DNA from 2 places in the Pseudarthrobacter sp. L1SW genome. Region 2 is predicted to be linked to the other one. Evidence: predicted binding sites of a transcription regulator. Region 2 holds the regulator's gene; the other holds the start of a gene.
What was found. The regulator LexA, encoded in region 2, represses DNA repair genes until DNA is damaged. The targets are predictions, from matches to a motif close to TCGAACANNTGTTCGA.
Positions count from the first base shown of each region.

Region 1: KTR40_RS18615 (shikimate dehydrogenase) is a predicted target of LexA. The motif match lies at 3,581-3,596, and genes of this name have one in related genera.

Region 1 is NZ_CP078079.1:4,015,435-4,019,716, forward strand. It holds gene pcaH (protocatechuate 3,4-dioxygenase subunit beta) at 1-655, opposite strand, end outside; gene KTR40_RS18610 (sugar phosphate isomerase/epimerase and 4-hydroxyphenylpyruvate domain-containing protein) at 714-2,618, opposite strand; gene KTR40_RS18615 (shikimate dehydrogenase) at 2,618-3,499, opposite strand; gene KTR40_RS18620 (IclR family transcriptional regulator) at 3,672-4,282, opposite strand, start outside.
Region 2 is NZ_CP078079.1:1,517,983-1,522,264, reverse strand. It holds gene hisB (imidazoleglycerol-phosphate dehydratase HisB) at 1-339, opposite strand, end outside; gene KTR40_RS07010 (histidinol-phosphate transaminase) at 399-1,517, opposite strand; gene KTR40_RS07005 (LysM peptidoglycan-binding domain-containing protein) at 1,625-1,993, opposite strand; gene lexA (transcriptional repressor LexA) at 2,368-3,102, shown strand; gene KTR40_RS06995 (ATP-dependent DNA helicase) at 3,169-4,282, opposite strand, start outside.

The DNA.
Region 1 (4,282 bases), 1.6 Mb from region 2:
TGATGATGCGCTGGGTGAACTCGGTGCCGAACAGGGAGAAGTGGATGTGCGCGGGGCGCCAGGCGTTCAGGTGGTTCTTCCAGGGGTACGCGCCAGGCTTGATGGTGATGAACCGGTAGGAGCCGTCCGGGCCGGTGATGCAGCGGCCGATGCCCGTGAAGTTGGGATCGATCGGCGCGGGGTGCTGGTCACGCTTGTGGATGTAGCGGCCGGAGGCGTTGGCCTGCCAGATCTCCACCAGCTGGCCTGCCACCGGGCGGCCGTCGCCGTCCAGGACCTTGCCGGTCACGATGATCCGTTCACCCTGGGGCTCGCCGTTGTGCTGGATGGTGAGGTCGGACTCGAGTGCGTGCACGTCCTGGTGGCCGAACGCGGGCGAGTAGAGCTCGATGGTCTCCGGGTCCGCGTGCTGCAGGCTCTTGGTGGGGTGCCGCAGGATGCTGGAGCGGTAGGGCGGATAGTCCAGCCGGGGCTGGGTCTCGGCGGACGCACCGTCTTTGAGGGCCCGCGCGTAGGCCTCGCCCAGGGCATTGATCTCCGCGCTGAGGTCGGCCTGGGTTTCGATGGCGAGGTCCAGTGGCAGGTGGGCGGCCTTCGGCTCGGCGGGCGGTACGAATTCGTCCGTTTCGAGCTCGGCGCTGGTGTCTTCCGGCACGGCTGGCTCCTTTCTGGTTTTTCGGATGGATGGGGTTGTCAGGTGTACAGGGAGCGATTCAGGTGCGGTGCAGCGAGTCGTACTGCACTGCGTGGCGGACCGGGGCGTTGGGCGCCCCGTAGCCGTCGTAGCTGCCGCGGCGCTCCACCATCTCGAAGAACACGCTGCCAACCGTGGCGGTGTAGAAGTGGAGGAATTCGCCGTCGGCGTCGCGGTCGTACAGGAGGTTGAGGTCCTTGAGGGTGGCCAGGAATCCGGGGTCGAGGTCGAAGCGGGCGTCCAGGTCCTCGTAGTAGTTCGCGGGGATCTGCAGGAATTCCAGCCCCCGGTCCCGGGCCGCCAGGGCGGCAGCCACGAGGTCGTCCACGGCGAAGGCGATGTGCTCCTGGTAGGTCTTGCGGACGCTCTGCGGACCCTGTTCGGCAGCCTGCTGCACCGGTGCCAGGTTCAGCACCAGCCGCACGGCGGCGTCGGACGTCTGCATGACCTGCGAGCGCACCAGCCCGCTTGGGCTGGGAACCTCCGCGAACGGCTGCGGCTCAAGTGCCAGGGCGCTGGTGTAGAAGAGGACGGCCTCGTCGAAGTGCTGCCAGGGCTGGGCCAGGTTGACGTGGTCGATCACGGCGGCAGCGGCGGCGGACGGGTGTTCCAGCCCTTCCCCGGAGTCCCGCGCCTGGCCGAATTCAGCAGTCCACGCGGCGGTGCCGTCCGGGCTGCCCTGGCAGAGGAAGATCTCGGTGGAGTCCGGGGCCGAGATGCCCTGGAACACCTCCTCGTCGGCCTGCACCTTGCGGGCCACCACAGGCGCCTTCAGCTGCTGCGCCCGGGCTGAGGCAATTACGGGGGAATCGACGTCGAACCCCAAAGCGGCGATGGCAGGCTCAGCGTGCTGCGCCGCCTGCTCGTTGATGATCACGCGGGCCTGGCCCATGGTCCACAGCTGGACGTCCTTGGTGCGGTGCCGGCCCTCGAATCCGAAGCCGAGCTGGCCCAGGAGCTTCTCGAGCTGCGCCGTGTCGTCCGCCTTGACCTCGGCGAAGTTGAAGCCGGCGGGTTCGTTCACCTTGGGCAAGGTGGCCAGTTCCATGGGATAACGACGGCGGCGCGCGGCGACGCTGCCCTCCGTACCGTCCGTGTCGTTCACGGCCAGCCATGTGGCGCTCTGCTCCTCGAGCCAGATCAGCGAACGCATGGCATCAACGGCTGTCCGTTCGACGTCGGACTGGCGGAAGACGTCATTAAAGACTTCCAGGGAGACCGGCCCGGTGTAGCCGGCGCGGACCACATGGCCCATGAACTTGGCGAGCTCGAACTGCCCTTCGCCGGGAAATACGCGGTAGTGCCGGCTCCAGGAGAGCACGTCCATGGAGAGCTTGGGGGCGTCCGCCACCTGGACAAAAAAGATTTTCTCCGCGTTGATCTTCTCGATGGGAGCCGTGTCCCAGTCGCGGGAGAGGATGTGGAAGGAGTCCAGGCACGTGCCGAAGTTGGGGTGGTCCACCATCTCCACCAGCTTGTACGCGTGCTCGTAGTCGTTGACGTACTTGCCCCAGGCCAGGGCCTCGTAGGCCACCTTGACGCCGTGGTCCCCGGCCAGTTCCGCAAGTTCGGCAAGCTGGGAGGCGCGGAGGCCGTCGTCGTCGATTGTTGCCGTGGCCACGTTCGAGCAGACGAGGATGGTGTCCATGCCCAGCCGGGACATCAGCTTGAACTTTGCCTCGGCCCGGCGGAGGTTGGCTTTGAGCAGGTCCGGCGTGACGCCGTCGAAATCCCGGAACGGCTGGTAGAGGTCCAGCCCCAGGCCGAGGTCGGCGGCCATCTTGCGGACGTCCTCGGGGCTCAGTGGCGAGGTGACCAGGTCCTGCTCGAAGATCTCGATGCCGTCGAAGCCCGCGATGGCGCAGGCCTGCATCTTTTCCTTCAGGGTGCCGGAGAGGCAGACCGTCGCGATTCCGGTGCGCATCAGGCGGCCACCTCCTCGGCGGCCACAAGTTCCAGGAAGTGGCTCCGCATGCGGTCGGGGTCCGCTTCGAGGCCGGTGAAGATGCGGAAGGCGTCGGCGGCCTGGCCCACGGCCATACGGCCGCCGTCCAGCACGTCGCAGCCCCTGGCGCGGGCACCGCGGACCAGTTCGGTGTCAATGGGGCGGTAGACGATGTCCGCAACCCAGTGCCGGGGCTCCAGCAGGTCCAGGTCCACGGGGACGCCGGGGTGCGCGGCCATGCCCACCGGGGTGCAGTGCACCAGTCCGTCAGCCAGCCGCATCAGCTGCGGCAGCTCCGTCGTCGTCCGTGCCGCCACGGTGCTGTCCGGAAAGAAGCCGGCCAGTTCAGCCGCGCGGGCGGCGCCGCGCGCTGCGTCCATGTCCACGAGGTCCAGGTGGCGGACGCCTGCGGTGAGCAGGGCGTAGGCGACGGCGGACCCGGCACCGCCGGCGCCGAGCTGCACCACGCGGTCCAGCTTCACACCGGGTAGGCCGGCGGCGAGAGCCGCGGCAAAGCCGGAGAAGTCAGTGTTGTGGCCAACGAACCGGCCGTCCTCGATCACCACCGTATTGACGGCCCCCAGCCGGCGGGCGTCCGGGGACACCTCGTCCAGGTGCTGCAGGACCAGCTGCTTGCAGGGGTGGGTGATGTTCAGGCCGTTAAAGCCAAGGTTCCGTGCGCTCTTCAGGAGCTCTCCCACGGATTCCCCGGAAAGGCCCAGCTCGAGCAGGTCGATGGGCCGGTAAAGGTAACGCAGGCCCTGCACATCACCTTCGCGTTCGTGCATGGGCGGGGTGAGTGACGGCATCACGCCGTCGCCGACCAGTCCCACAAGGTAGGACTCAGTGCGATTACTCATCCGTGCAGCTCCTTTGGTACGGCACCCGGCGGGCGGCGTTGCTTTTGGGCGTACGCTGGCACCAGGTGACTGGAATAACGATATAACAAATGTTCACTTCTCGCACTCTTGTTCTACATACGAACAATCATGCTTTGTTCCGCGGCTTCCCGGGCGTGGTGGCACGCCCGGGTCAGCGCTGCGGAAGCCGCGCGGCGAGTTCCGCAGCCGCGTCCTGCAACAGTGGGACGTGGGCCTCCAGGCCTTCAAGGCTCAGGCGGAAGACAGGAACCGCCGTGGCCAGCGAGGCGAACGCATGGCCCTGGGAGTTGAGCAGCGGAACCGCGACGGCGCGCATGCCCGTCTCGTTCTCCTCATCCATCACCGCAAACCCCTGGCGCCGGACCTTCTCGATTTCGGCGCGGAAAGCGTCGCGATCGGTAATCGACTTTTCCGTGAGCCGCTCAAGCGGAAGCTCCGCCAGCAGCTTCTCCCGCTCGGCATCCTCGGCGAAGGCCACCAGGGCCTTTCCGACGGCGGTAGTGGAGAGGGAGCCCAGGTGGCCGGGGTCGCTGGTCACCCGGAACATCTGCGGCCCGTCCACTTTGTTCACCGTGAGGTGGTGGTGGCCGTCCCGGACGCTCAGGATGGTTGCCTCACCCGTCTGTTCCGTCACGCGGCGCAGGACCGGCATGGCCGTTCCGGCGAACCCGTGATGGTTTGAGACCCGCTGGCCCAGCTGGAAGATCCGCAGGCCCAGGTGGTACCGCCGGCCGTCCGGCTCATAGTCAACGAACCCGTCCC
Region 2 (4,282 bases):
GGCCAGTGCTTCGTCAAGGGGAACGGTGGCTTCTCCGAACCTGCGGATGCCTGCTTTGTTCCCCAAGGCGGTGCGCAGCACTTCGCCGAAGGTGATGGCCACGTCCTCCACCGTGTGGTGGACATCGATGTGGATGTCACCGGTGGCTTTGACGGTCATGTCGATCAGGGAGTGCTTGCAGAGCGCGGTGAGCATGTGGTCGTAGAACGGCACCGACGTGTCGATGTCCGAGGTGCCGGTACCGTCAAGGTTGATTTCCACGAGCACGGAGGACTCACTGGTGGCACGTTCCATGCGCGCGGTCCGGGCCGCGGCAACATTCGATCCGGTGGTACTCATGCTTGGGGTCCTTTTGGGCAGAAGGGGTGGTTCGGGCGTCCAGCGCCGGTTCTTCCAGTCTAGGCGGGAAGCTTGGCCTGGCTGGCAAGGATGCTTTCGAGGGAGGTCAGGAAGGCTGTGGTTTCGGTCTCAGTTCCGGCCGTGACGCGGAGATGCCCGGGGATTCCCACATCCCGGACCAAAACGCCGGCCTCCAGCAGCCCCTGCCACACCTGGTGGGGGTCCTCCAGGCCGCCGAAGAATACGTAGTTGGAGTCTGAGGCGGCAGGCTTGAGGCCCATCCGCGTCAGCTCGGAGACGATGCGATCCCGCTGCCGTTTGATGTCTTCCACATCCGCCATCAGCGCCTCCCGGTGCTGGAGGGCTGCGAGGGCGGTGGCCTGCGTGATGGCGGAAAGGTGGTACGGAAGCCGGACCAGCCGCAGTGCATCGGTAACTTCGGGGGCTGCCGCCATGTAGCCGAGGCGTGCGCCGGCCAGCGCGAACGCCTTGCTCATGGTCCTCGAGACGATCAGCCGTTCCCGGCCTGGCAGCAGCGTCAGCGCACTGGGCGTTCCGTCATGCGCAAACTCGTGGTACGCCTCGTCGACGATCACGATCGTCTGGCTTGCCTCGCCGGCCTCGTAGACGGCTTCCACCACGTCCAGCCCAAGGCCGGTTCCCGTGGGGTTGTTGGGTGAGCACAGGAAGACGATGTTGGGCTGCAGCTCCTTGACCTGCCGCGCTGCGGATTCAGCACTCAGCCCGTAGCCTTCGGCCCGCTCGCCCACAATGTATTCGGTGTCTGTTCCGCTGGCCAGCAGGGGATACATGGAGTACGTGGGAGGGAATCCGAGCGCCGTGCGTCCCGGGCCTCCGAAGGCCTGGAGTATCTGTTGCAGGACTTCGTTGGAGCCGTTGGCCGCCCACAGGTTGGATTCGTCCAGCCCGTGCCCCAGGTACTCCGCCAGCGCCTTCCGCAGGTCCGTGAATTCCCGGTCCGGGTATCGGTTGAGGCCGGCTGCCGCCTCTGACACCGCTGCGCTGATGGCTGCCCTGACGTCCGCCGGGACCCCGTGGGTGTTTTCATTGACGTTCAGGAGAATTGGAACGTCCAGCTGGGGCGCGCCGTAGGGGGTAAGCCCACGGAGGTTGCTGCGGAGGGGAAGCCGGTTCAGGCGCTCTAGCTGGTCATTCACCTGAACAGTTTAGTGCCCGCGCCGGACACCGGAAAATGTGACGGCTCCCTGTTCGCCCTCGGCGTGCTGCGCCCCTTCCGTTGCCGGACAGGCATGATGCCCGGGGGCTAGGTGGCGGGCACGAACAGCTGCTGGCCGGGGAAGACCGCGCCGGCAGGCAGGTTGTTGAGCTGGACGATGTCCGCCACGACGTCCCGGGGGTCGCGCTCGGGTGCGACGCTGGCCGCAATGCCCCACAGCGACTCGCCGGGCTGGACGGTGACCGTGACAGTGGGCGTGGTAGCAAGATCAGCAGCAGACTCCGACGCCTTGGCCGGGGCATTGAAGAAGCCCGCCAGGGAGAGGAGCAGGGCCGCCAGCATGACCAGCGGAATCCCGATCAGCACGATGCGGCCGCGGCGCGTCAGGCGGAGCGGCGGAAGCGGCGCCGGCCGTTCGGCCTGCCGGATCTCGGACTCGGACAGGATTTGCTGCACCGAAAGCAGCTGCTGGCGTGAACCCCGCGAAACAGATGTAGCTGACATGATCTGAGCCCTCCTGGACCGTACTGTGCTGCCCGGACGTCCTCCCCACCACCTGCACCCGGCGGCCTTCCGGCCTGCTCTTCGAATGACCGGGGCGGTGAGTAGAACATATATTCGAACTTTGCTTCCTCAGTTTTAGCACCTATCAACGAATCTTGTCGAGACTCGCTAGAACAAATGTTTGAAAAAGCAATGCGGCTGGCCTAGTTTTGAACCAAAGAACAACCACCTGGACAGTCGACCAGCAGGGTCTGACATTCAAGGACGGGACCTTCCAGGGCCTGGCCGTGGAGCGGCCCGGCGGAAACCGAAAGGCATTGGCGAATATGGCAGCAGCAGCCGCCGGGGGCAGGGGAACCGCGCAACCGAAGAGGACCGCCAAGGGCCTGACTCCACGGCAGAAGAAGATCCTCGAAACCATCCAGCGTTCGGTCAATGAGAACGGGTACCCGCCTTCCATGCGGGAGATCGGCGACACCGTGGGACTGGCGAGCCTTTCGAGCGTCACGCACCAACTGTCCCAGCTGGAGAAACTTGGCTACCTCCGCCGCGACCCCAAGCGTCCGCGGGCCATGGAGGTCCTGATGCCACTCACCCTGGATGGCGGGGCTGCAAAGCCCGCAAGCCAGCCGTCCGCCCCGCGTTCACCGGGCGCAGGCACTGTCACCGAACTGCCCACCGCCCTGGACACAGCCATGGTTCCCCTGGTGGGCCGGATCGCGGCGGGCGGTCCCATCCTTGCTGACCAGCTGGTGGAGGACGTGATGCCGCTCCCCAGGCAGCTGGTGGGGCAGGGCGAACTGTTCATGTTGAAAGTGGCCGGGGATTCCATGGTGGATGCAGCCATCTGCGACGGTGACTGGGTTGTGGTTCGCCGCCAGCAGGATGCGGCCAATGGGGATATCGTGGCTGCGCTCCTCGATGACGAGGCCACCGTCAAGACCTTCCGCCAACGCGACGGCCACACGTGGCTGCTCCCGCAGAACACCCAGTACGAACCCATCCTTGGGGACCACGCCACCATCATGGGCAAGGTTGTCTCGGTACTCCGCTCGCTGTAACGCCCTGCCCAGCCCCGCACCAGGCCATGTTTGCCCTGGCACGGCCTGCTCAATCTGCCTGACGGCTCAGGCGTTTTCCCGGGCCAGCCGCTCCAGGGCGGCAATCGCCGTCGTCCGGTCTGTCGTGGCCCAGAACGGCGGCAGGGCAGCCCGGAGGAACCCCGCGTAGCGCTCGGTGGCCAGCCGGGAGTCAAGGACGGCCACCACTCCCCTGTCGCCGGTGGAACGGATCAGCCGGCCTGCCCCCTGGGCGAGCCGGATCGCGGCGTGCGTGGCGGAAACCGTCATAAAGCCGTTCCCGCCGGCCTGAGCCACGGCCCGTGAACGGGCGGTCATAAGGGGATCGTCCGGCCGCGGAAAAGGAATCCTGTCGATCACCACAAGCCGGCACGAGCCTCCCGGGACGTCCACGCCCTGCCAGAGGGACATGGTTCCGAACAGGCAGGTATCGGGCTCGTCGGCGAACTGCTTCACCAGGCCGGTCATGGTGGAGTCACCTTGGCAGAGGACCGTCATGCCCAGCTTGGGACGCAGTGCCTCGGCCGCTTCTTCTGCCGCCCGGCGGGAGGAGAAGAGGCACAGCGCCCCGCCACCTGAAGCACGGATCAGGGCTTCCAGCTCGTCCAGCGCTTCCGGCGACCCGCCCCTGCCCGGCTTCGGCAGGTGACCGGCCACATAGAGGATGCCCTGCTTTTGGTAGTCGAAGGGCGATCCCACGTCCACGCCCGTCCAGCTCGGGGCCCCGTCACCCACCAGTCCCAGTCCGCCTGCGGCCGGTTCGAACGCCGATCCGATGGCCAGCGTCGCTGAGGTCAGCACCACCGTGTGGCCTGCGAAGAGCCCTTCCCGCAGCCTTCCGGCAACGGACAACGGCGCGATGTTGATCAAGGCGGGGGCGGTCTCGTCCGGCTGGGAGAATCCCTGCGCCGGGTCAAAAGAACTGGCGCGCGAGAACCACACCACTTCGCGGTTCTCCCGGGCTGCGAGGAGCCGTTCGCAAAGTTCCAGGATGAGCAGGAGCCGGGACCGCGCGAGCTGCCTGCCGCCGTCGGCCGTGGTGCTGCTGTCCCCCTTCGAATCCGAGAGGGCAGCACGGCAGGCGTCGCGCAACTGGTCCACGCAGTCCAGCTGTTCGTCGTTGAGCCCGTTCGGCAGCAGGCCGTTCGGCACGCCCGCCAGG